DNA from 3 places in the Marinomonas maritima genome. Region 3 is predicted to be linked to each of the others. Evidence: predicted binding sites of a transcription regulator. Region 3 holds the regulator's gene; each other region holds the start of a gene.
What was found. Region 3 encodes FliA, which starts transcription of late flagellar genes. Its sites were predicted from a motif close to CTAAAGTTNNNNNNNNNNCNGCCGATA; they were not measured.
Positions count from the first base shown of each region.

Region 1: a site for FliA is predicted at 2,845-2,871, ahead of M3I01_RS13220 (flagellin N-terminal helical domain-containing protein). Genes of this name have one in related genera too.
Region 2: a site for FliA is predicted at 3,981-4,007, ahead of flgK (flagellar hook-associated protein FlgK). Genes of this name have one in related genera too.

Region 1 covers NZ_JAMZEG020000003.1:242,247-249,689, reverse strand. The annotation lists partial or broken gene M3I01_RS13230 (flagellin N-terminal helical domain-containing protein) at 1-156, shown strand, start outside; partial or broken gene M3I01_RS18610 (flagellin) at 729-1,004, shown strand; gene M3I01_RS13220 (flagellin N-terminal helical domain-containing protein) at 2,924-3,991, shown strand; gene M3I01_RS13215 (flagellar protein FlaG) at 4,056-4,478, shown strand; gene fliD (flagellar filament capping protein FliD) at 4,519-5,874, shown strand; gene fliS (flagellar export chaperone FliS) at 5,917-6,357, shown strand; gene M3I01_RS13200 (hypothetical protein) at 6,350-6,646, shown strand; gene M3I01_RS13195 (motility associated factor glycosyltransferase family protein) at 6,636-7,443, shown strand, end outside.
Region 2 covers NZ_JAMZEG020000003.1:251,526-258,968, forward strand. The annotation lists gene M3I01_RS13235 (HD-GYP domain-containing protein) at 1-626, opposite strand, end outside; gene flgL (flagellar hook-associated protein FlgL) at 650-1,945, opposite strand; gene flgK (flagellar hook-associated protein FlgK) at 1,950-3,926, opposite strand; gene flgJ (flagellar assembly peptidoglycan hydrolase FlgJ) at 4,037-5,008, opposite strand; gene M3I01_RS13255 (flagellar basal body P-ring protein FlgI) at 5,017-6,105, opposite strand; gene M3I01_RS13260 (flagellar basal body L-ring protein FlgH) at 6,155-6,997, opposite strand; gene flgG (flagellar basal-body rod protein FlgG) at 7,020-7,443, opposite strand, start outside.
Region 3 covers NZ_JAMZEG020000003.1:103,001-110,443, reverse strand. The annotation lists gene flhA (flagellar biosynthesis protein FlhA) at 1-751, shown strand, start outside; gene flhF (flagellar biosynthesis protein FlhF) at 853-2,145, shown strand; gene M3I01_RS12600 (RNA polymerase sigma factor FliA) at 2,243-2,980, shown strand; gene M3I01_RS12595 (chemotaxis response regulator CheY) at 3,036-3,416, shown strand; gene M3I01_RS12590 (protein phosphatase CheZ) at 3,426-4,214, shown strand; gene M3I01_RS12585 (chemotaxis protein CheA) at 4,227-6,440, shown strand; gene M3I01_RS12580 (protein-glutamate methylesterase/protein-glutamine glutaminase) at 6,467-7,443, shown strand, end outside.

The DNA.
Region 1 (7,443 bases), 140 kb from region 3:
GTGTTGCCCTTCAGCAAGAAATGGGGCAATTAGCGGACGAGATAAACAGAATTGCGGATATCACAACATTCGGTGGACGAAACCTACTTGATGGTAGTTACCAAGGTATTTTTCAGGTAGGTGCCGACGCCAATCAAACGATCAGTTTTTCAATGCAATTTAGTGGGCAAAATAATTCTGTTAATCTTGCTGGAAATGGTGGTTTTACCATGTCTGGTTTGTCCTCTGGTGTTCCTTATGTAGAAGAAGAAACACAGATTATAGCTACTCAAGAAGGTGGTTTTGTTAATCAGCATGGCGACGCTATTAATGAAAAGGGTCATTTGATTGACGAAAATGGCGAGTTGATTAATAAAGAGGGTCAGCGAGTCAATGAAGAAGATGTTCTGATCGACGAGCAAAACCGCCCAATTAATGAAAATGGGGTGCTTATTGATGCTGCCGGTGTACCGATAAATGAAGATGGCACCGTTAGGCAAGATATTGTAAATGAAGACGGCACTATTTCGAATGCTGATGGCACAACGAAAAATGTTGACGGGACGGTTTCTCACCCCGATGGCAGAGTAGTACAACTGGATGGATCTGTAATGCATCCTGATGGAACCATTGCTCATCCTAATGGCTCAATTACTCAACCTGACGGCACAGTGGTTGAGCCCGAGAAAAGATATGGCCAGCCATTAGTGACTGCGGACACGGTATCGATAACAGATATTAAGAACTCGCAAAGTATGATTGCCATGTTGGACACTATGATTCAAGCGGTTGACTCAAAACGTGCTGAGCTTGGTGCGGTGCAGAACCGTTTTAGTTCCACTGTGAATAACTTGTCTAGTATTTCTGAAAACGTTTCGGCTGCTCGGTCTCGTGTTAGAGACGCAGATTATGCTGCTGAAACAGCATCACTAACGAGTTCACAAATTATTCAACAAGCCAGTTCAACCATACTTGCTCAAGCGAACCAACGACCACAGGCTGCTTTAAAGTTATTAGGGGCTTAATCTAGTTAATTGATCGTTACTTGAACTCGAAAAATAGCGCCTTCAATCAAAAAATTCGAGTAATTCTCGGAATATAGGCAACTTCTCTCTCCTAGAGGTGCCTTTTCAGCCGGGTGATTTATCACCCGGCTTTTTTTTGCCTGAATGATGGGGTTTTAGTCCGTTATTGATTGTTTTTTAGTGTGTAGGAAATGTTTTAAGGCTTATGTCATGGGTGGTTGTAAATGAAAAAATTGTTTTTCAGACCTACTTTGAGATCAGCTTTTCACAATTGATATTGCTTTAAGTAGCGTGTTTTCCGGTGATAGGTGACTTTATTTAAGGCGATTTTTTTAATGAACCTGATTTTATATTTTGGGATCGAGTATGTCTTTTAAGCATGGGAGTTCAGTGTGAATCTCCGAAAGCCTATTTTCGATTGGTGCATATAGAAGCGCAAATTTTGGGGCAACGCATGATGACGGAGGGCGGTGATTGAATAGTCACGAGAGAATATTCTTAGGGTTATTGCGGTCGTTCGCCTCGGTTAAGTGCTGTGTCGCATGGCGTTCACTGGTCTTTTTTAAGTGGTGTATGTCGACGCGCATTTTTTACGTTAGTACTCGACGACGGAGGGCGGTGATTGAATAGTCACGAGAAAATATTCTTAGGGTTATTGCGGCCGTTCGCCTCGGTTAGGCACCGTGTCGCATGGCGTTCACTGGTCTTTTTTGAGCGGTGTATGTCGACGCGCATTTTTTGGGTCAACGCATGATGGTGGAGGGCGGTGATTGAATAGTCACGAGAAAATATTCTTAGGGTTATTGCGGCCGCTCGCCTCGGTTAAGTGTCGTGTCGCATGGTGTTCACTGGTCTTTTTTGGGTGGTGTATGTCGACGCGCATTTTTTACGTTAGTACTCGACGACGGAGGGTGGTGATTGAATAGCAATATGAAAATATTCTTAGGGTTATTGCGGCCGTTCTTCTCGGTTAAGCGCCGTGTCGCATGGTGTTCACTGGTCTTTTTTAAGCGGTGTATGTCGACGCGCATTTTTTTGGCTCGGCGCAGGATAACGGAGGGCGGTGATTGAATAGTCACGAGAAAATATTCTTAGGGTTATTGCGACCACTCGCCTCGGTTAAGTGTCGTGTCGCATGGTGTTCACTGGTCTTTTTTGAGTGGTGTATGTCGACGCGCATTTTTTGGGTCAATGCATGATGACGGAGGGCGGTGATTGAATAGTCACGAGAAAATATTCTTAGGGTTATTGCGACCACTCGCCTCGGTTAAGTGTCGTGTCGCATGATGTTCACTGGTCTTTTTTGAGTAGTGTATGTCGACGCGCATTTTTTACGTTAGCACTCGACAACGGAGGGCGGTGATTGAATAGTCACGAGAAAATATTTTTAGGGTTATTGCGACCACTCGCCCCGGTTAAGTGTCGTGTCGCATGGTGTTCACTGGCCTTTTTTGAGTGGTGTGTATTAGCGCGAATTGTTTGTGCCAGCACTTAATGGCGAAAAATATATTGGCTTTTACGTTCTTTTTTAAATGCTGCTTTGTAGCGGCATCTAAAGGCATTAAGTGATCGTTTTTCGCTTTTTTAAAGGCGGTTTTTTGCCGCTTGGTTTTATGCATAGTGCTTTCGTTGGTTGTTTGGGCTATGGCTCGTATCAATTTGACGTATTGGATAAGGGTTTGAGCATAATTGCGTGTTTTTTTATTTTTAGAAAAAAAATCACACAATATTTTCAGAAGATAATTATTTTAAAGTTCTTTTAAAACAATTATTTAGGCAGTAATTTGCCGTTAGATGGGAAGTTTTTTTCCTTATTGCGGAAAAAACTTTCCGGAATTAACTAAAGGTTTTCAAAATCTTGTCGAAAACCTTATACGATCTGCTTTTTTGCAGGATTTTATGAAATCCAGGAGGCTATAATGGCTTTATACGTAAATACAAATACTTCATCTATCAATGCCCAGCGTCAGCTGATGAATTCAAGTAAAACCTTGGATACGTCTTATCAGCGTCTATCTTCTGGTTTGCGTATTAACAGTGCGGCGGATGATGCGGCTGGCTTGCAGGTTTCTAACCGATTAACATCTCAGGTTAATGGTTTGAATCAGGCGGTTCGTAACGCCAATGATGGTATCTCTGTGGCTCAAACTGCAGAAGGCGCATTGGATGAAACGACAAACATGCTTCAACGTATGCGTACGTTGTCTATTCAATCAGCAAACGGATCGAACTCTGATTCTGATCGTAAAGCACTTCAGCAAGAAATAGGTGCTTTATCCACAGAGATTGATCGTATAGCTTCGGATACTACTTTTGGTGGTCGTGCTCTACTTGATGGAACATATAGTGGTGTTTATCAGGTTGGTGCTGATGCAAACCAGACCATCAGCTTTGACTTGAGTAAAGGTGAGAAACAGGATTACGCTGGTAATGGTGGTTTCACTATGGCAGGTCTGTCTTCTGATGCGTCATATCAAAAAGAACTAGAAGCTTATGAAGCACAGAAAGCGGATAGCAAAGCTCAAGAAAAAGCACGAGTTGAAGCGAATGGCGATACTTATGTAGACCCAGAAATTCAAGCTAAAGCGGATGCGGAAGAGCGTGGCGAAGTTTATGTTGACCCAAATGCTCCTAAGCAACCAGACCGTAGTAAAAGCTTTGGTGATACATCTCAAGGTTTTGGTACACCATCGGTTACGACAATGGCGAATGCACAGAGCATGATCAATATCGTAGATAGTATGATCGAAGCGGTTGGCTCAAAGCGTGCAGAGTTGGGTGCGGTCCAAAACCGTTTGGGTTCAAGTATCAGTAACTTGAGTAATATTTCTGAAAACGTATCGGCTGCACGTTCTCGTGTACGTGATGCAGATTTTGCGGAAGAAACTGCGAAGCTAACAAGCTCTCAAATTCTTCAACAGGCAAGCTCATCAATCTTGGCTCAAGCAAATCAACGTCCACAAACAGCGTTGTCTCTTTTGGGCTAAAATTAGTGGTAGCGAAAAGCTGGAGCAGTGTTCCAGCTTTTGTCTCACTTAGAGGACTAATGATATGTCAATTAATTCAAGTGATTATACGAAACAGTCTCTTGGGGGTATTACAGTCAGACAAGATCAACGTGCGGATGAACATTTTAAAACATTGCGTCAAGCAAGTGTTAAAGCTATACAAAACTCAGCCGATAGTAATAAAACAGGCAGTAATAGTAATAACCAAGGTTTTTCACGTTCTCCTAATGTCGAACCTCAAGATATTGACATTGCTAATAAGAAAATGTCTCAATTAAATGTTCATTTGAGATTTGAAATGACTGAGGATAGAAGTAAAAATATTGTAAAAGTTATGGATCAGACAACAGGTGATGTCGTACGTCAAATGCCGACAGAAGAATTTCTTAAAATGTCTGAAAGAATCGATGCTATTATGAGCCAACTTAGCGATATTAAGGGGACACTAGTAAATAGTGAAGTTTAATTTATCGTCAATATTGATGCGTTAGTTTTAGGGAGTTGTTATGGCAATTGGCTCATTAGGTGCTGGATCTGGCTTAGATCTTGAGTCTCTAGTAAGTGACATGGTCAGTGCCAGAAGGGACACAAAAGTTAAGTTATATGAAAATAAACTGGCTGGATACGAAGCAGAGCTCTCTGCTCTCGGTTCGGTAGGCTTAGCCATAGACAATTTTAAAACATTTGTTACCACTCTCAATGATGATAATCTTTTTTCTGGGCGTAATGCCGTAATACAACAAAAAGAAGGTGAAGAGTCTCTTTCTATTACCCCTGATAAAACCGCTTCCACCGATGCCTATTCAATTCAAGTAAACCAGTTAGCAAAAGGCAGCCGCTTAGTTTCTGATATCACGTTATTTTCTTCTAGAGATGAAATTGTCACTTCCTCTGGTGGAGAATTAACGTTAACGGCTGGTGATGATGAGCTTGTACTTGATGTAAAGCCAGACACTACATTGTCTAAGCTTCGTGAGCAGATAAATTCAGCAGGTAAAGATTTTGGAGTATCAGCCAATTTAGTTGATGATGGTGATGGTCATATGTTCTTTACCATCACATCAACGAAAACGGGCGTAGGTAATACCTTAAGTATAGACAGCAGTAATCTTACATTAGACAGTGCTGCTCTTGGTGGTTTCTTCCCAGGTCTAAGTGTTCCTTTGGGCGGTGAGGCTCAAGATGCCATTATTACTGTTGATGGGATTCGAGTACGAAATGATAGTAATGAGTTTGATAAAGCAGTTGAAGGGCTAACAGTCAATGCGCTAAATGTGTCTAAAGAGCCCATTAAAGTAGACATTAGTTATAATAAAGAAACCGTTGAAAATACGATTCAAGGCTTTGTCGGCTCCTATAATGAACTCATCTCAGTCTTTAAGCAGAATACTGCGAAAGGTTCCGTCCTAAATGGCAATAGTATGATTCGTAACCTAAGTTCATCGTTAGCCAGCGACTTAATGTCTAATCACTCGAGCGAAGGTAGCCCATTCACCTCTATTTTTGATGTTGGCGTAGAGTTTTTAGAGGATGGGACACTAAGCTATGATAGTGAAAAATTTAATAGCGCTGTTGAGGAAGACTTCGATGGTGTAGCCTCTTTATTTATAGGTAAAAATGGTCTGGCAACATCGCTTGATGGACTGCTCGACACTTATGCCGGCCCTAGAGGAATGAACAGTACACTTAAAGACTCGGTTACCAAATCTATCGGTAGCACAGAGGAGTCACTTTCAGATTATGAGGCGCGTATGGAAAAATATGAGGCCTCTTTACGCAGTAAGTTTACGAATTTAGATACTCAGCTTGCAAATATGAATGCTCAAGGTAGTTATCTGAATTCAATGCTAAATCAATTATAGTGTCATGTTGTATTGTATTCGAAAATTTAGTGAGGTTGTTTTATGTACGCGAAAAAAGGGATTCAGGCTTATAAAAAGGACTCTATAAAATCCGATTTAGCCTCGGCCGATCCTCATCGTGTTATCCAGCTTCTGATGCATGGAGCCATAGAACGGTTAGCGCTAGGCAAAGGCTGTATTGAACGAGGGGATTGGGGCGGGAAAGGCGAAGCCTTCACTCGAGCAATAGAGATTATAAATGCATTAAGAGATGCATTAGATCGTGATGTCAATCCTGAGTTAGTGGATAATTTAGATGGGTTATACGATTACATGATCGTTCGTATTAATGAAGCGAGTGTGTCTAAAGACTGTGCTGTTATTGATCAAGTAATCGGTTTACTTTTGCAAATCAAAGGCGCCTGGGATCAAATATCCGAAGCATCTAAGCAAGAAGCATACAATAGTGAAAGTCAAGCGCGAGCTGGGGCCATTAATGCTTGATCTGTCCCAGTTGGCTAAGTTAACTGAAGAATTAGAGAAGGCTGTATTAGTTAAAGATTTTGATGAAATACAGCGGTTATGTTTAGAGCATAATGACTTTATTTTTTCGCTTAAACCTGAAAAAAAAAATTCCGTAAATAATCAGAAATTAAAAACTTTTATTGAAATTCATCATTCGGCTATTCAGCTAGTTCAAGACACTCATCGAATCATGCAAAGTCAGTTATTTCAATCTATAAAAGCTCGAAAGAGCGTCAGTAAGTATAAAGGCGTGAAGCATGCAAAATAAAGCCAGTGGCCCCAATCTTGAGCATGCGGAAGCCTTTCTTGCTTCTTTTAAAAAAGGTGCTGAAAGGTTAAAAGATAACGATCAAGATCTTACTGATCGATATATAAAAAACATGACTGTTTTTTCTCAGTTCATGCCTCATATCTATGAAGAGCTAAAAGACTACCGACCCAAAAAACGCTTTATTTACATGGAAGAGTCGGGGGAATTGAATCTTTTTAGAGAGGATATTGGTTATCCTCTGTTTTCAGAAAATCCTAAGTCTCAGGCGCAAGATAAAATAGAGTATGTGCTTTCTCACCCTACAAAAACTTTTCTCAATTTAGAGCGCTCTCTTAACAACGAAAGTCGTCATGTCTTTTACAGTAATAAAATATTAGATGAAATTGAGGTACAGTCTGAAGGCCTTGAAAAACAAGTCGAGTGGCCTCAATTTGTCGGGGCAGCCATTGTATTTGGTATTGAGCTTGGGTATCAACTTGAGTTGCTCTTAAGCAAAAGAGACATAAAACACCTTTATTTATACGAAAGTGACTTAGATCTTTTTCATTACTCTTTGTATTCAATAGATTGGCAAAATATTTTAGAAACCTGCAACAGAGATGGCCGTACGATCCATTTTTTTCTAGGCGTTCAGCCTGAAGAGTTTACCGACACTTATCTTTTACAGTTGCAAGAAAACGGTTACTTTTTAGCCCCAGAAACCTATCTTTTCATGGGCTATAACAGTCCTGAAAATGATAAGGCGTTTGATTATTTTAAAAAGCATTATGTGCGTCAAGTAATGGGATGGGGCT
Region 2 (7,443 bases), 150 kb from region 3:
ACATCAAATGAAGTCGGAATACATCTACTTGCATTAGGCGCTTTCTTAACGTCTGCTAATTTTGGAGTATGTTGTTCAACCTCTATAGCAGAGCTAGAGTTGCTTGTCTCAGCCCCATTACTACCTTCACCATTTTTTTCCATTCGAGCTTTATAACTCAGGATATACTCCCTTGTTTGCTCATTTAGTTCCTGCCTAAAATAACGAAAAAGACTTTGACCGCGCCCATGTTTACTGCGTAATTCTTTAGTATTTAAGTCAGGGTTTAACTTTTTAAGACTTCGTACAGATCTACCGCTCGCAATAGATATACATAAAGTGAGGAATCGCTCTTGTGCGTCATACAACCTTTCTCGTCGGCTGTTCAACAACTTATCGTCAGAAAAATAGGGATCATAAGGGAGAAATTCAGAATCTAAGGTTAAGCGCAGCTCATCAAATGCAACTTGTCGCATAGCAACACCAACAATACGGTCTTTTCGACCATGTGTTTTTATCAGGCTTTGAACACGCTTACTGCCAAGAACTTTTTCTTTGATTTCCAAGGTACCGAGTATTTCTTCTATATCAAAATACCCGACATTGATATCAACCCCAAAACAGGACTCCATTTTAAATGCTGACATCTTCTTACCTTATACCTTAAAAATTACATTTGATTAAATAGGGATAAATTACTCATGCGCGAAAATACTTTTTGCGAAGCGTTCAATGCCGACTCTTTCATAGATAACTCTGTTGCCGCTGCCCCCATATCCAATTCACCTTCTCGACTTTGAGCAATCGTATTAGACAACTGATTTGCAGAACTAAAACTTTCTCTGCCTTCAATCATGTTAAGCCTTGCACCAATATTAGATCGACCTTCGCCAATCCGTTGCTGAGCATTATTAATGCTGTATATAGCACTAAAAAAGGCAGACTCTCGATCTTCATGTGTGGCATTTTTATTTGTTAAAGTAGCCAACGAGTCTTTTATTTCATTCAGCACATTGTCTTTATGAGGCTTCATAAGAGTAATATCAACCGATGCTCCAGGCTCACCTTCTAGAATAAAGGACATTCCAGAGAATGTAATTGGCTTACCTACTTTATAATTACCAGAATCAATCTCTTCACCCAAATGATTTGTAATAACATAGTCAGCCAGCGTTCCGTCAAACAAATTATAGCCGTCAACATCCGCTCCAGGCTGCTCTTTAACACGATCTAAAGGTGAGCGACCTCCGTCAGCGTATGACGTAACAAGGCTGTATTTATTAGATTTAGCATCCTCAGGGTCGTAATGCTTCGCCATAAACAAATCAAAATCAGCCTGATTTTGTACTTTATCTGTTAGCAATACATCGCCATCGACGACTTTTGATACAAACGTTCGATTTGTCCAAATATCCTGAAAAAGCGTTTTACCTGAATTGGTAACCGGGATCTTCAAATCTTCTGATATTTGAGCGTATTTTTGCCCTTCATTGCCAGCCCATTGGTAACGGCCATCGCTTCCTATAATGAAAGCCGGGCTTTGTGAATCTGTACCTGCAAAAATATAGTTACCATCAGCACTTTTAGAGTTCATCAAGTCTGCCATGGATTCTGTTATCAAAGAAACCTCATGAGCAATGGCCTCGATGTCGACTTGAGTGTTGATATCATTTTGAGCCTGAATAAACAGCGTTCTGGCAGAATCTAAAAAATCATTCAAACTGTCTAAAGCAACCTCTTGATATTCTAAGTTACCCGTTGCCATTTTCATGGCTTCATCGTATTGCTTTAATGTTTGATTCTTACTGCCATACATCAAAATTTGGCTAGCACCGACAGGGTCATCGCTCGGTTTTATAATATTTGTTTGAGATGAAATTTTTTCTTGAATATTAAGAATTTTTTCATTTGCTTGGGTCATAGACTTATTTGCCTGACCATAGATTAAGTTATTAGTTACTCGCATAAACTTACCTCATAATCCCAAGTAAAGTCTCGAACGTTGTGCGAGCTGCCGTTACCACTTGAGCAGAAGCAGAATAGGACTGCTGGTACTTCAAAAGATTCACAGCCTCCTCATCAAGGCTTACCGCTGATAATCTATCCCGACGAGCAATACTTTCGTTCATTACAATTTCACTTGAGTCTGCATGACCTTCTATCTCTGCGGTTTTACTACCTACATAGGATATGAAGCCAGAAAAAGACTTCACCAGAGTTGCTTTACCATCAATAAGAGATTGGTTTTGTAAATCCGCTAACGCCAGACCATTAAAGTTGTCAGATTGACCTATATTGTCCGTGCCAACTGAAAATTCATCACCTCGCTTTGGCATAGAGGAAACTGACACATCAAAACCTGCCTCGTTTGATAATCCTGCTTTTTCAAGCAAATTACTAAATTCTATGACATTTTCGACTTTTGCTAATTCAACACCAGACGAATTCTGAACAACATAGGAACTTGGAGAGGTAAAATAGATTTTATGTGGCGCACTAGGATATAAAGAGCCATCCGATGAAAAAGCAGATGTTTCAGGGTCTGTATTTGTCACAGAAGTAAGAGAAATTCTTGCATCCGATAAATTATCTGAACCTGTACTTACACCAATTGGCGCGCTCAGAGCTATCGCCTCGCCATTTCTTGAGGCCAAACCTAATGCTGCAGCGGCTCCCTCGGTAGGCGTAAATTGAAAAATATCATCTTTATCTATTTTATCTATACCATCGAGGCGAATATCAAGACCAAGCTCATCAATTTTGAAATAGCCATTGTTATCTTTTTGCAAAAGACTTGGGTCAAAGGTAATCGCTTTGTCTGTTGATTTGCCTTCTGCATTAACTTTCTTTATCGAGAATAAATTGTCATCCGTTCTATTAAGCTCATAGGTATCTTTTGTAATTTTGGCGGATTGACCCGCTGATACCCTTACTGATATATCTTTCGCTTTATTAAGGTTATCCGCTGTGGAGTAAACATTTATATCCCCCAAAGAAAACAAGTCTTTTCCGAATTGACCATCAGCATCAAGCCCCTTCCTGTTCTGAGTGTTCATCGCGTCTGCCAGCGCAATAGCATGCTGACCTAATGTCCTATCGGCATAAACGCTAAATTCAGATCGGTAATCAATCAATCCCCCAACACTTCCACCAAGCCCTTGCGTCTTCAAACCCACTTCGTAATCGCCAAAGCTAACAACCAAATCAATTTTTTTAGGGTGTAGTGGGTTTGAACTCACTTTTAACTCTGTAGGAAATTGATCCATTACCAAAGGCTGACCATTCGCTAGTTGAATAGTCATCAATCCTTTGTCATTAAATTGGGCTTTGATATCCAGATATTTAGACAAATCTTTGGCTAATAATTCTTGCTGATCACGAAGTTCATTGGCAGGAGAAATCGAGATACCTTCTTGCCTCAAAATCTGTTCATTCAGATTTGAAATCTTCGCTGTGATGGTATTCAAATCACCTAAAGAAGACGCAAGCTGAGCATCCACTAACCCTTCTTGATCGCTTACAACGCCTGAAAGCGTATGATACTGCTGAACAAGATTATTTAGACTGGAGTGAGCCAACTGCCTTAATGAAGAAGAAGTAGGGTCATTATTAACGGTCTGCAAGGCATCAAACGAGTTATTGATATAAGTATTAAGAGAAATACTGTCTTCAGCCAATAAACTGTCCGATGTCGATATCATAGAATGATAAGTGTCGTAATATGAAAAGGTTGATGTATCAGAGCGAACCTGAGAGCTAACAAAATTATCGACTAGGCGTGAGGTATCACGAAGGACAACACCACCAACAGGCGAACTTGTGGTGTCGGTTCTTTGACGGCTATAGCCTTCAGTATCCACATTGGATGTGTTTTGCCCTGTCGTGTTAATACGAGCATTACTAGACTGAAGCCCAGACAAACCAATTGAATATAAATTTGAGCTCATAGCTCACACCCCTAGTACGTTTTTTTAAAAATAACCTTTGAACTTACTTAATCATATCGGCTATTCATGCAAAAACTTTACCAACGCTGAGAATTGAGCCATTTTTATTATTAAAGGTGTTGAAACCACTTACTGGAAAGGATGTTGTCAATTTTCTCTGAATACTTAGGATCCGTCGCATAACCACCTTTTAGCAAAGAAGCGGCAAACATTGATGCGTCATCTCCGGCCTGAAGGGCATCTTTGTACCGCTCGCTAGAAGACAGAAAATCGGCATAGTCATCAAAGCTTTGTGAAAAAGAATCATAAGCACGAAACGCGGCTTTCTCCCGTTTCGCAACACCATCGCGAAACTCTAATGTATTCACAACCGCTCTATCGCCTTGCCAGCGACTATCGGCTTTTATTCCAAATAAATTAAAACTTGCAGCACCATCTTCTTTGGCAATCGGGTATTTACCCCAACCTGTTTCTAATGCAGCTTGGGCCAATATTGCCTTAGGGTTCACACCCAACTTATCTGCGGCTTGTTGAGCATGAGGCCAAAGATTATCAACAAAATCATCTGGCGACTCAAACACAACAGAAAGTGCGGAAGGTAAAGAAGCGACACCATTAGCAGAACTATTTTGAGTTTCTTGTTGAACCGATTGAATAAACTCAGTTGAAGCACGATGAGCCAATGCTTGAACTCTGACCAAGTCTTGTTTCGCTACCTGATTCAAAAAATCCGTATCTCCACGCTCTTTCGCTTCTGGTGTGCTGAAACCTTGCTGCTTTGTTTGATATTGGCGAATAAGCGCTTCAGACAACCCAAGCCCACCCGACTTTGCCAAGCCTTGAGACATTTGGGAGTCCATCATTTCTTGATATTGCTTAGTTTGAGCACTGGAGAATAAACCACTACCAATCGCTTCATTTGTACTGCGCATGTTCTTCAAAAGCATATTCATAAAGATTGACTCAAACTGTTGAGCAACGTCTTTTAATGCGGCTTCCGGATCTTTTTGTGCTTTCGTTTTTAACGCGGTTAATGCAGAAAAATCTGCAAAAAAATCGTCCTTTGGTGGAACTGAGTTCATAGTAAAGCCTATATCACTACTAAGTCGGCATTAATGGCACCAGCTTGTTTTAAGCCTTCTAAGATCGCCATGACATCTCCAGGCGCAGCCCCCACTTGATTAACGGCTCGAACAATATCATTCAATGACGCACCCGGATTAAAAACAAACATATGGCCACTGTCAGGGCTAATAGCAATACCTTCACGAGGGGATACTATGGTCTCCCCTCCGGTTACTGTTCCATCTTGTCCAATCACCGGCGGAACCTCTTTTATTGTCACGGTCAAACTACCATGCGTAATTGCAGCGGGAGAAACTTTGACATGCTGACCGATAATAATGGTTCCCGTACGAGAATTAACAACAATACGCGCACGCTCTTCAGCAACTTTCACTTCAAGATTTTCAAGAATGGATAAAAAAGTCACTCGCTGACTTGGATCTCTCGGTGCAGAAACCCGTATTGACGTCGCATCAAGAGTTGTCGCCACACCAGGCCCTAGAAGATTATTAATTTTATCTGAAACATGCTTTGCCGTTGTAAAATCAGGACGATTCAGATTGAAGGTTAGCGTATCACCGGTATTAAAACTGCTCGCCACAATACGCTCTACACTTGCGCCATTTGGGATACGTCCAACTGTTGGTACATTAACCGACGTCCGTGAACCATCAGCCCCATTCGCCCCTAAACCGCCAACAATTAAATTTCCTTGAGCGATGGCATAAACTGCCCCATCCGCCCCTTTCAAAGTAGACAGTAGCAAGGTTCCGCCACGCAACGCGCTCGCATTACCAATAGAGGATGCGGTGACATCAATTTTTTGACCTGGCTTAGAAAACGCAGGCAATGTAGCGGTTAGAGACACTGCTGCGACGTTTTTGGAGGTCGCATTCACGCCTTCCGGCAATGTCACACCAAAACGTGACAACATACTAGAAAAGCTCTGGCTCGTAAAAGCAGTACTATCACCCGTCCCGTTAAGGCCAATCACCAAGCCATAACCAAACAGTTGGTTTTCTCGAACACCTTGAACACTAGCAATGTCCTTCAGACGTTCAGCCTGAACAGAAAAAGATAATAAATATAAGACAATTAGCGCTACGTGCTTCATTACATCACCTATTGAGAGAATCGATCCCCTCAGCTGTTAAATCATCAAATTAATAAGGCATATCACTAGAGTTAAGCAAACGACTCACCCAGCCTTGTTCACTTCCTGCAGCCACATCACCGGTACCAGAATAGGTAATTCTCGCATCCGCAACACGCTCAGATTCAACGGTATTATCTGGAGAAATATCCTGTTTTCGTACGACACCTGAAAAGCGAATGTATTCATCACCTTGGTTCAAGCGCAACCATTTTTCACCACGTACGGCCAAAAGACCATTCGGGTATGCCTTGAATACAGTAACAGAAATTGTACCGTTCAAACTGTTATTCTGATTCGCCGATGCATTACCTGAGAAATCCGTACCTTGCTGCGGAAGCGTTGTGTCTACTCTCATTTCCTGACCCAGTACCGTTGGATTCTCGATCGTCGCAGAAGAAGACTTTGATACAGTGGCTGCATTGGCTTTTGTTGATGTCGTCGTTTCATTCAAATTAATGGTTAGTATATCGCCGACTTTACTGGCTTTTTGATCGCCAAAAAACACATCCCCCATACTTGTCTGGTAAATTCCTCCTGTTGGTGCCTGAGAAGGATTCATTCCATTAGGGTAAACAGGCGTATAGTAAGGGTCATCAGACTGTATAGATTGACCGATTTTCGGTCCATTTAATGGATCATTAGGATCAGGAACATAACCTTTACGCGGCTCTTCTGGTATAGGTTCCTCTGGCGTTTCCTCATTATTGTCTACCACAGCATCGATAACGGCATCCGTTACTGCTGCCGCTGCGCCTGCGGCGGCGGCGTTAGCAACCGCTTGTTGGTTGACATCCCAAGAAAGACAACCAGACAAACAAGCACTCAAAAAAATCAAAAACGCGTATTTCATCTTCATCATATTCCATATTTTACTATAGCTGCTGTATTGCAAAACTCATCATACCATCTGCAGAAGCGATCACTTTAGAGTTCATTTCATACGCTCTTTGAGTCGTAATCATATTAACAAGCTCTTCAATCGAATTCACATTAGAAGCTTCCAACATACCTTGGGAAATAGTCCCAAGTGAATCCGTTCCTGGAACACCAACCAATGGCGGTCCACTAGCGTTGGTTTCAGTGAAAATATTTTGTCCTGCTGAACTCAACCCCGTTGGATTAATAAAGCCTGCGATATTAATAGCGCCAACTTGCTGAGCATCTGCATCGCCTGTTTTACGGACCGACACTACGCCATCATCTGCAATCATGATTTCAATGGCATCAGGATCAATCTGAATACCGGGCTCAACCACTAAGCCACCTGACGTGGAAAGTTGCCCCTGACTATTAAGC
Region 3 (7,443 bases):
TGCTGGTAAAGATCCGTCGTTTGGTTTGGATGCAGTATGGATTGACCCTAAGAAAAGGGATCAGGCTCAGACCTTTGGGTATACGGTTGTTGATGTCAGTACAGTAGTGGCGACTCATATTAATCAGATCATGCATAAACATGCGTATGAATTGATTGGTCATGATGAGGTTCAGCAGTTGCTGAGCTTATTAAAGCAGTATAATCCTAAATTGGCTGAAGAGTTAGTGCCGAACACGGTGCCATTGAGTGTTCTTCTCAAGGTCTTGCAGAATCTATTGATTGAAGGAGTTCCTCTTAGGGATATGCGGACCATTTCCGAATCCATAATGGGGGTGCAGCCTAAGACTCAGGACCCTATGATATTAACAGCAGCGGTTCGTACATCCTTATCGCGGTTAATTATTCAGACATTAGCGGATGGAGTTGAAGAAATTCCAGTTTTGACGCTTGAGCCTCAGTTAGAAAAAATGCTTATGCAGACGGTTCAGCAAAGTCAGCAGTCTGGTATTAAAAATGAGGAAGCGCTTATTTTAGAGCCGCAAATGGCGGAGCAACTACAAACCTCTCTTCGTCAGTCGGCGGAACAGCAAGAGGCAATGGGAAATACGCCTATTTTAATTGTATCTGCGCCTATACGGCCTATGTTAGCTCGTTTTATGCGTTATGGTATGGTGAATATGTCGGTTCTTTCTTATCAAGAGGTGCCAGACCACAAACGTATTACTGTGGTGGGTGTTATTGGTCAATAAAATCTACCTATCGAGGCAGTAGATTGTATCTATATTTATTGGAATCTTTCGGGTAAGCTATGGATTTGTAAGAAAAATAAACTGGAAGGATTAAGTTATTCATGCAAATTAGGCGGTTTCGAGCACCTGACATGCGGCAAGCGATACGGAAGGTCCGTGATGCTGTGGGCCCTGATGCAGTCATTTTGTCAAATCAACGTCTGCCTACAGGCGAGATCGAAATAGTTGCCGCTTTGGATTATGACGGATCTTTGCCTTCTAGTATGACCTCTAAGCGTTCGTCTGCTCCTCGCCCTGAACCACATGCAAACCCTAGCTCGGATTATTTAGAGCGAATAGAGAGAGCAAAGCAGCAGACAGCACCTCCAACTAATACACCCAGCATTCAATCCGAGCAGCTAAATAAGTCTTCTACAGCGCAGTTTAATATGCCTCCACTCGCTGAAGATAAAGAAGACCCTCGGGTGGAAGAGGCTCTATCTGTACGAAATAATGATAGTGCCAAGCAATTGCGTGAGATGGAGCTAGAGCTTCAAAATGTCCGTGCTATGCTGGAGCGGCGGCAGAATGAAGGGAGCGGTGATTCCAAGATAAGCGCAGTTGAGCAGAGGGCCCGTGAAAAATTAAAGGGGTTGGGGTTGTCTGAGTTTGTTGTTTCTAGGTTGATAGATGATATCGATTTAAAAGGACGGGAGGATGACTGGAATCGTCTACTTGCGCATTTGGCTGATTATATCCCTGTTCGTTCGAGTTCTACTGAGCTTAAAGGCTGTATCGCTTTTATGGGGCCAACAGGTGTCGGGAAAACGACTTCTATAGGTAAGATCGCTGCTCAGCATGTATTAAAGCATGGCTCTGAGGGGGTGGTGTTAATTACGACTGACAGTTATCGTATTGCTGCCCATGAACAGTTAAGAACCTTTGGTCGTATTCTAAATGTTCCTGTCGAAGTGGTTAATGAATACTCAGATTTAAATGAAGTGTTGGCAAAATACGCACATTACTCTTTAGTTCTTGTTGATACTGCTGGAATGAATCCAAGGGATTCTAATCTTGAGCGACAGCTTCTAATGATGAAGCGAGCAAGGGCTAGTCTTAAAAAATTGCTAGTATTGCCTTGTACAAGTCAAAGGCAAGTATTAAAAACAGTTGTCGATATTTACTCTCAAGTTCAACTAGATGGCTGTGTTTTGAGTAAACTTGATGAATCTGCTTCACTTGGCGAAGCGATTAGTGTAGTTATTGAAGAGGGCTTACCTGTCGTATATATAGCAGATGGTCAGCGTATACCTGATGATATTGAGCCAGCTAGAGCACATAACTTGATTAGTCGAGCTGTTTATACAGCGGAGCATTATAATCAGCTCTACGGGTCATTAAAGTATGGTAGTTAGTAAAGATATGTTATTACTGAAAGCGTTACGCTGAACTATGTAGTACAGTTTGATTAGCGCAACTAACTTAAATAGTGAAGGTTGCTTAGAATATTTTATGCAGACCAAAAATGGATACAATACATACTCAAAAAAAGCGGCGCTTTCGATTGATTCGATTGTTGAGCAGTATGGGTATTTGGTAAAAAAAATTGCCTATCACCTATTGGCTCGATTACCCGATAGTGTCGATATAGATGATTTAACTCAGGCTGGTATGATGGGGTTGATTGAGGCCTATAAACGCTTTGAATCCACCAAGGGTGCCAGCTTTGAAACCTATGCTGGCATTCGTATTCGCGGATCTATAATGGATGAGGTGCGAAAAACAGATTGGGCGCCGCGTTCTGTTAGGCGAAATGGAAGGGCGGTTACGAATGCAATTAAAGAGTTAGAGGCCAAATTCGGGCGTGAGGCCTCCGATATGGAAGTGTCGGCTCATATGGGGATTAGTATGGGGGAGTATCATGAAATGATTCATTCCTCTATGTCTACCCAATTATTTAGCTATGAAGAAATGCTAGACTCTGATACAACTAATTTAGAATATATCGATTCAGAGTTTGAAAATGCACCTTACTCTTTAGTTGAAGAAGGTGGTTTCCAGAGTCAATTAGTAAAAGAGATTGACACTCTTCCTGAAAGAGAGAAATTAGTTTTATCTCTTTACTATAATGAAGAGTTAAATTTAAAAGAGATTGGCGCTGTTTTAGGTGTCAGTGAATCAAGAGTCAGTCAAATCCATAGTCAAGCGGCTATGCGATTGCGAGCTCGATTAAGTGATTGGCGAGATTAAATTATGAGTTCTGAAATATTACCTTTTGGGTGTGGAGGGTGCATTGGATAAAAACATGAAGATCCTGATTGTTGATGATTTCTCGACAATGAGACGAATCATTAAAAACTTACTACGGGATTTAGGGTTTACCAATACGGTTGAAGCGGATGATGGAACGACTGCGTTGCCTATACTTCAAGCTGGAACAATCGATTTTCTTGTAACCGACTGGAATATGCCGGGTATGACTGGTATTGAGTTGCTTCGTGCAGTTCGTGCCGATGAAAAATTGAAGAGTATACCTGTTCTCATGGTAACCGCAGAAGCTAAACGTGATCAAATTATCTCTGCAGCTCAAGCAGGAGTGAATGGTTATGTTGTTAAGCCGTTTACCGCAGTTGCTCTCAAAGAAAAAATTGAGAAAATATTCGAACGAATAGACGCTGCAAAATAGGGGCTTTAGATGTCAAATGTATTGGGCTCTGGATTAGTGGAATTTGAAAGTCTAGTAAAAGACGGTGCTGTAGAACTGTTAAACCACCTTGAAGTGGGTGATTTTGGTGCTGCTATTAAAATAATCCAAGAATTAAGCGAGGCTCGTCATAATAGCTTCTATAACGAAGTGGGTCATTTGACGCGGAGTTTGCATGATGCTATTCGTGATTTTCAAGTTGATTCTATAGATTTGGTCGTTGGTGAGGGTGGGAATGATTCTGCTACAAAAATCACCGATGCCTCGGATCGATTGAATTATGTTATTGAGACGACCAATGCTGCTGCCAATAAAACCATGGATATGGTCGATAGTAGCGTTCCTGTGGCTAGTGAATTACAGAGTCAGGCCAGAGAACTGCGAAAAGATTGGAGTCGATTAATACAGCGTGACTTAACACCACAAGAGTTTCGAGACTTATACAAACGCATAGATGTCTTTTTATCGTATGCGGATGATTGTGCCACCACTTTGCATTCAAACCTCAACACAATTCTTCTAGAGCAGGGTTATCAAGATCTAACAGGTCAAGTGATCACTAGAGTGAATGATTTAATTCGAGATGTGGAAGAAAAGCTTGTGCATCTCGTTGCTGTTGCTGGACGCGTTGATAGTATCTCTGGAATTGAACATCAAGAGAAGGAATCTGAACACGATGATACTCGTGGACACGGTCCTGCTATCAATAAACAAAACAAGCCTGAAGTACTGAATAGCCAAGACGAAGTAGACGACTTGCTATCAAGTCTTGGTTTCTAGAAGGGGCTGAGGATGAGTTTCGAACTCGATGAAGAGATTCTACAGGATTTTTTGGTAGAAGCTGGTGAAATTCTTGAGCAGCTTTCCGAGCAATTAGTAGATTTAGAGCAAAACCCAGATGATAAGCCATTGCTTAATGCGATTTTCCGTGGTTTTCATACCGTCAAAGGCGGAGCGGGTTTTTTGCAGTTAACTGCTTTGGTCGATTGCTGTCATTATGCTGAAAACGTTTTTGATATTTTAAGAAATGGCCAGCGTAAAATAGATTCTGATTTAATGGATATTGTTTTACAGGCTCTTGATGCTGTAAATGAAATGTTCGATGCCGTGCGGGCTGGCGGTGAACCAGAACGCGCTTCGCCAGAGTTGATTTCGGCACTTAGTGCTTATGCAACACCTCCTACAGCGGAGGAACTTGCAGGTGAAAGTGAGCCAGAGAGCGTTGTTGCTGAAGATCAAGATGATGATACAGATGATAGTGATACAGATGAACCTGCTGATATTTCTGACGACGAATTCGAATCTTTATTAGATGCTTTAGGAGGTTCATCATCTGATGATGCATCACCTAAAAGCAGCACAGCCCCAAAAACTGATGATGAAATTACAGAAGATGAGTTTGATGCATTACTCAATCAACTTCATGGTAGCAGTGCGCCTGGAATAAATGATGAGTCAACGGACAATGCTTCCACAAGCGCGGTTTCCTCTGATGAAATTACAGAAGATGAATTTGAAGAATTACTTGATAAGCTTCATGGCGAAGGATCAACCTCAAATATAACAGAAGATAAATCAGCAAAAAATGTTGATGAACCGGAGGTTGTTACACCTGCTGGTGCAGATTCAAATTTGATTACGGAAGACGAATTTGAATCTCTCCTAGACACTTTGCAGGAAAAAGGAGAGGCGAAAAAAACTGAGAAACCAGCGCCTAAACCTGAGCCAAAAGTGGCTTCAGCTAAGCCAACGCCTAAACCTATTCCGAAGCCTTCACCTAAAGCGCCGGAGCCTGAACTAGATCAAGTCAAAGAAAAAACGGCCAATGCGCCTGTTACCCAAGAAACTACTGTCCGGGTCGACACTAAGCGGTTAGACGACATAATGAACATGGTGGGTGAGCTAGTATTGGTTCGAAATCGCCTTGTTCGATTAGGTCTTCAAAGCGAAGATGAGTCGATGGGAAAAGCAGTATCAAACCTTGACGTTGTCACCGGTGATTTGCAAAATGCGGTAATGAAAACGCGTATGCAGCCTATTAAGAAAGTGTTTGGGCGCTTCCCGCGTGTCGTTCGAGATCTCGCTCGTACTATGAAGAAAGAAGTTAATCTTGTTCTTCGTGGTGAAGATACGGATTTGGATAAAAATTTAGTTGAGGCGTTAGCTGATCCACTAGTCCATTTGGTGCGAAACTCAGTTGATCATGGTGTGGAAGGACCAGATGTTCGAGAAGCTAATGGTAAGCCTCGGATGGGCACCGTAATTTTATCTGCGGAGCAGGAAGGTGATCACATATTGTTGTCCATCGAAGACGATGGTGCTGGTATGGATGCTGACCATCTTCGTGGCATCGCTGTTAAGAAGGGGTTGATGGACGCTGATGCTGCAGATCGATTATCTGATGAAGAAGCGTTTAACCTGATTTTTGCACCTGGTTTTTCTACAAAAGTAGAAATTACTGATGTGTCGGGACGTGGCGTTGGGATGGATGTGGTGAAAACCAAAATATCTCAATTAAATGGTACTCTAGAAATTAAATCGGTTCTTGGTCAAGGTTCACGCTTTATTATTAAAGTGCCATTAACTCTGGCCATCATGCCAACTTTAATGGTGACGCTTGCCGACCAAGCTTTTGCCTTCCCGTTGGTTAGTGTTAATGAAATATTCCATCTTAATCTGAAGAAAACAAATGTTGTAGATGGTCAGCAAGTCGTTGTTATTCGAGGAAAAACCTTACCTATTTTCCATCTGAAAAGTTGGTTGGTTAAGGGAGGTGGTAAGGGCGATTTACCTGCAGAAGCTCATGTTGTTGTTGTACAAGTGGGCATGAATGAAGTTGGTTTTGTTGTTGATCAGTTGGTCGGTCAGGAAGAAGTGGTTATAAAACCATTAGGGAAAATGTTGCAAGGTACCGCAGGTGTGGCCGGTGCGACAATTACCGGTGATGGTCGTATTGCATTGATTCTGGATGTGCCTAGTATGCTTAAAAATTATGCATCAAGGTAGTAAGCTTTTCATTTAGGGGATGTGATATGCCTGTAAAGGTACTTGTTGTTGATGATTCTGGTTTTTTTAGGCGTCGTCTTGTTGAAATTTTCGAAGCAGATCCTCGCTTAACGGTAGTTGGGACTGCTAATGACGGAAGGGAAGCTATAGATAAAGTTCAGTCTTTATCTCCTGATGTTGTGACTATGGATTATGAGATGCCTGTATTGGACGGTATCGCCGCTGTAGTTAATATAATGAAGCTTAAGCCGACACCAGTGCTAATGTTCTCTTCATTAACTCATGAAGGTGCGAAAGTTACTCTAGATGCTTTGGAGGCTGGTGCTGTTGATTTTATGCCGAAGAATTTTGAGGATATCTCTCGTGATTCAGCGGTAGTTAAGAGGGCATTGGTTGAGCGTGTATTAGCGGTTGCTAGAACGCGTTTAGCGGGTAGCAGAAAACCAGTTGAAGCTCTTGCTCCACGAGAGGCTCCCAAACCAATCGTGACCGAGCGTGGGGTTATCATTCCTCGTGCTAGAAAGCGAGTTAGTCTTATTGCTATCGGAACCTCTACTGGTGGTCCTATGGCTCTTCAGGCTGTATTGAGTAAATTGCCTAAAGACTTTGCTGCACCTTTGGTTATAGTTCAGCATATGCCAGCGGCTTTTACAGGGGCTTTTGCTGACCGATTAAACAATATTTGCCAGATTACGGTTAAAGAAGCTAAAGATGGAGACCGTTTACAATCAGGAGTTGCTTTGCTCGCACCAGGAGGAAAACAAATGATGATTGATCCTCGAAACGGTGGTTGCGTCCGCATACTTGATGGTGATGAGAGGCTTAATTACAAGCCATCTGTCGATGTGACATTTGGTTCTGCATCGAAATGCTATCCGGGTAAAGTCTTGTCTGTTGTCATGACTGGAATGGGGGTAGATGGTCGTGAAGGTGCTCGGATGCTGAAAAGTTCTGGTTCAAGGGTTTGGATTCAAAGTGAAGAGTCGTGTGTTATTTATGGTAT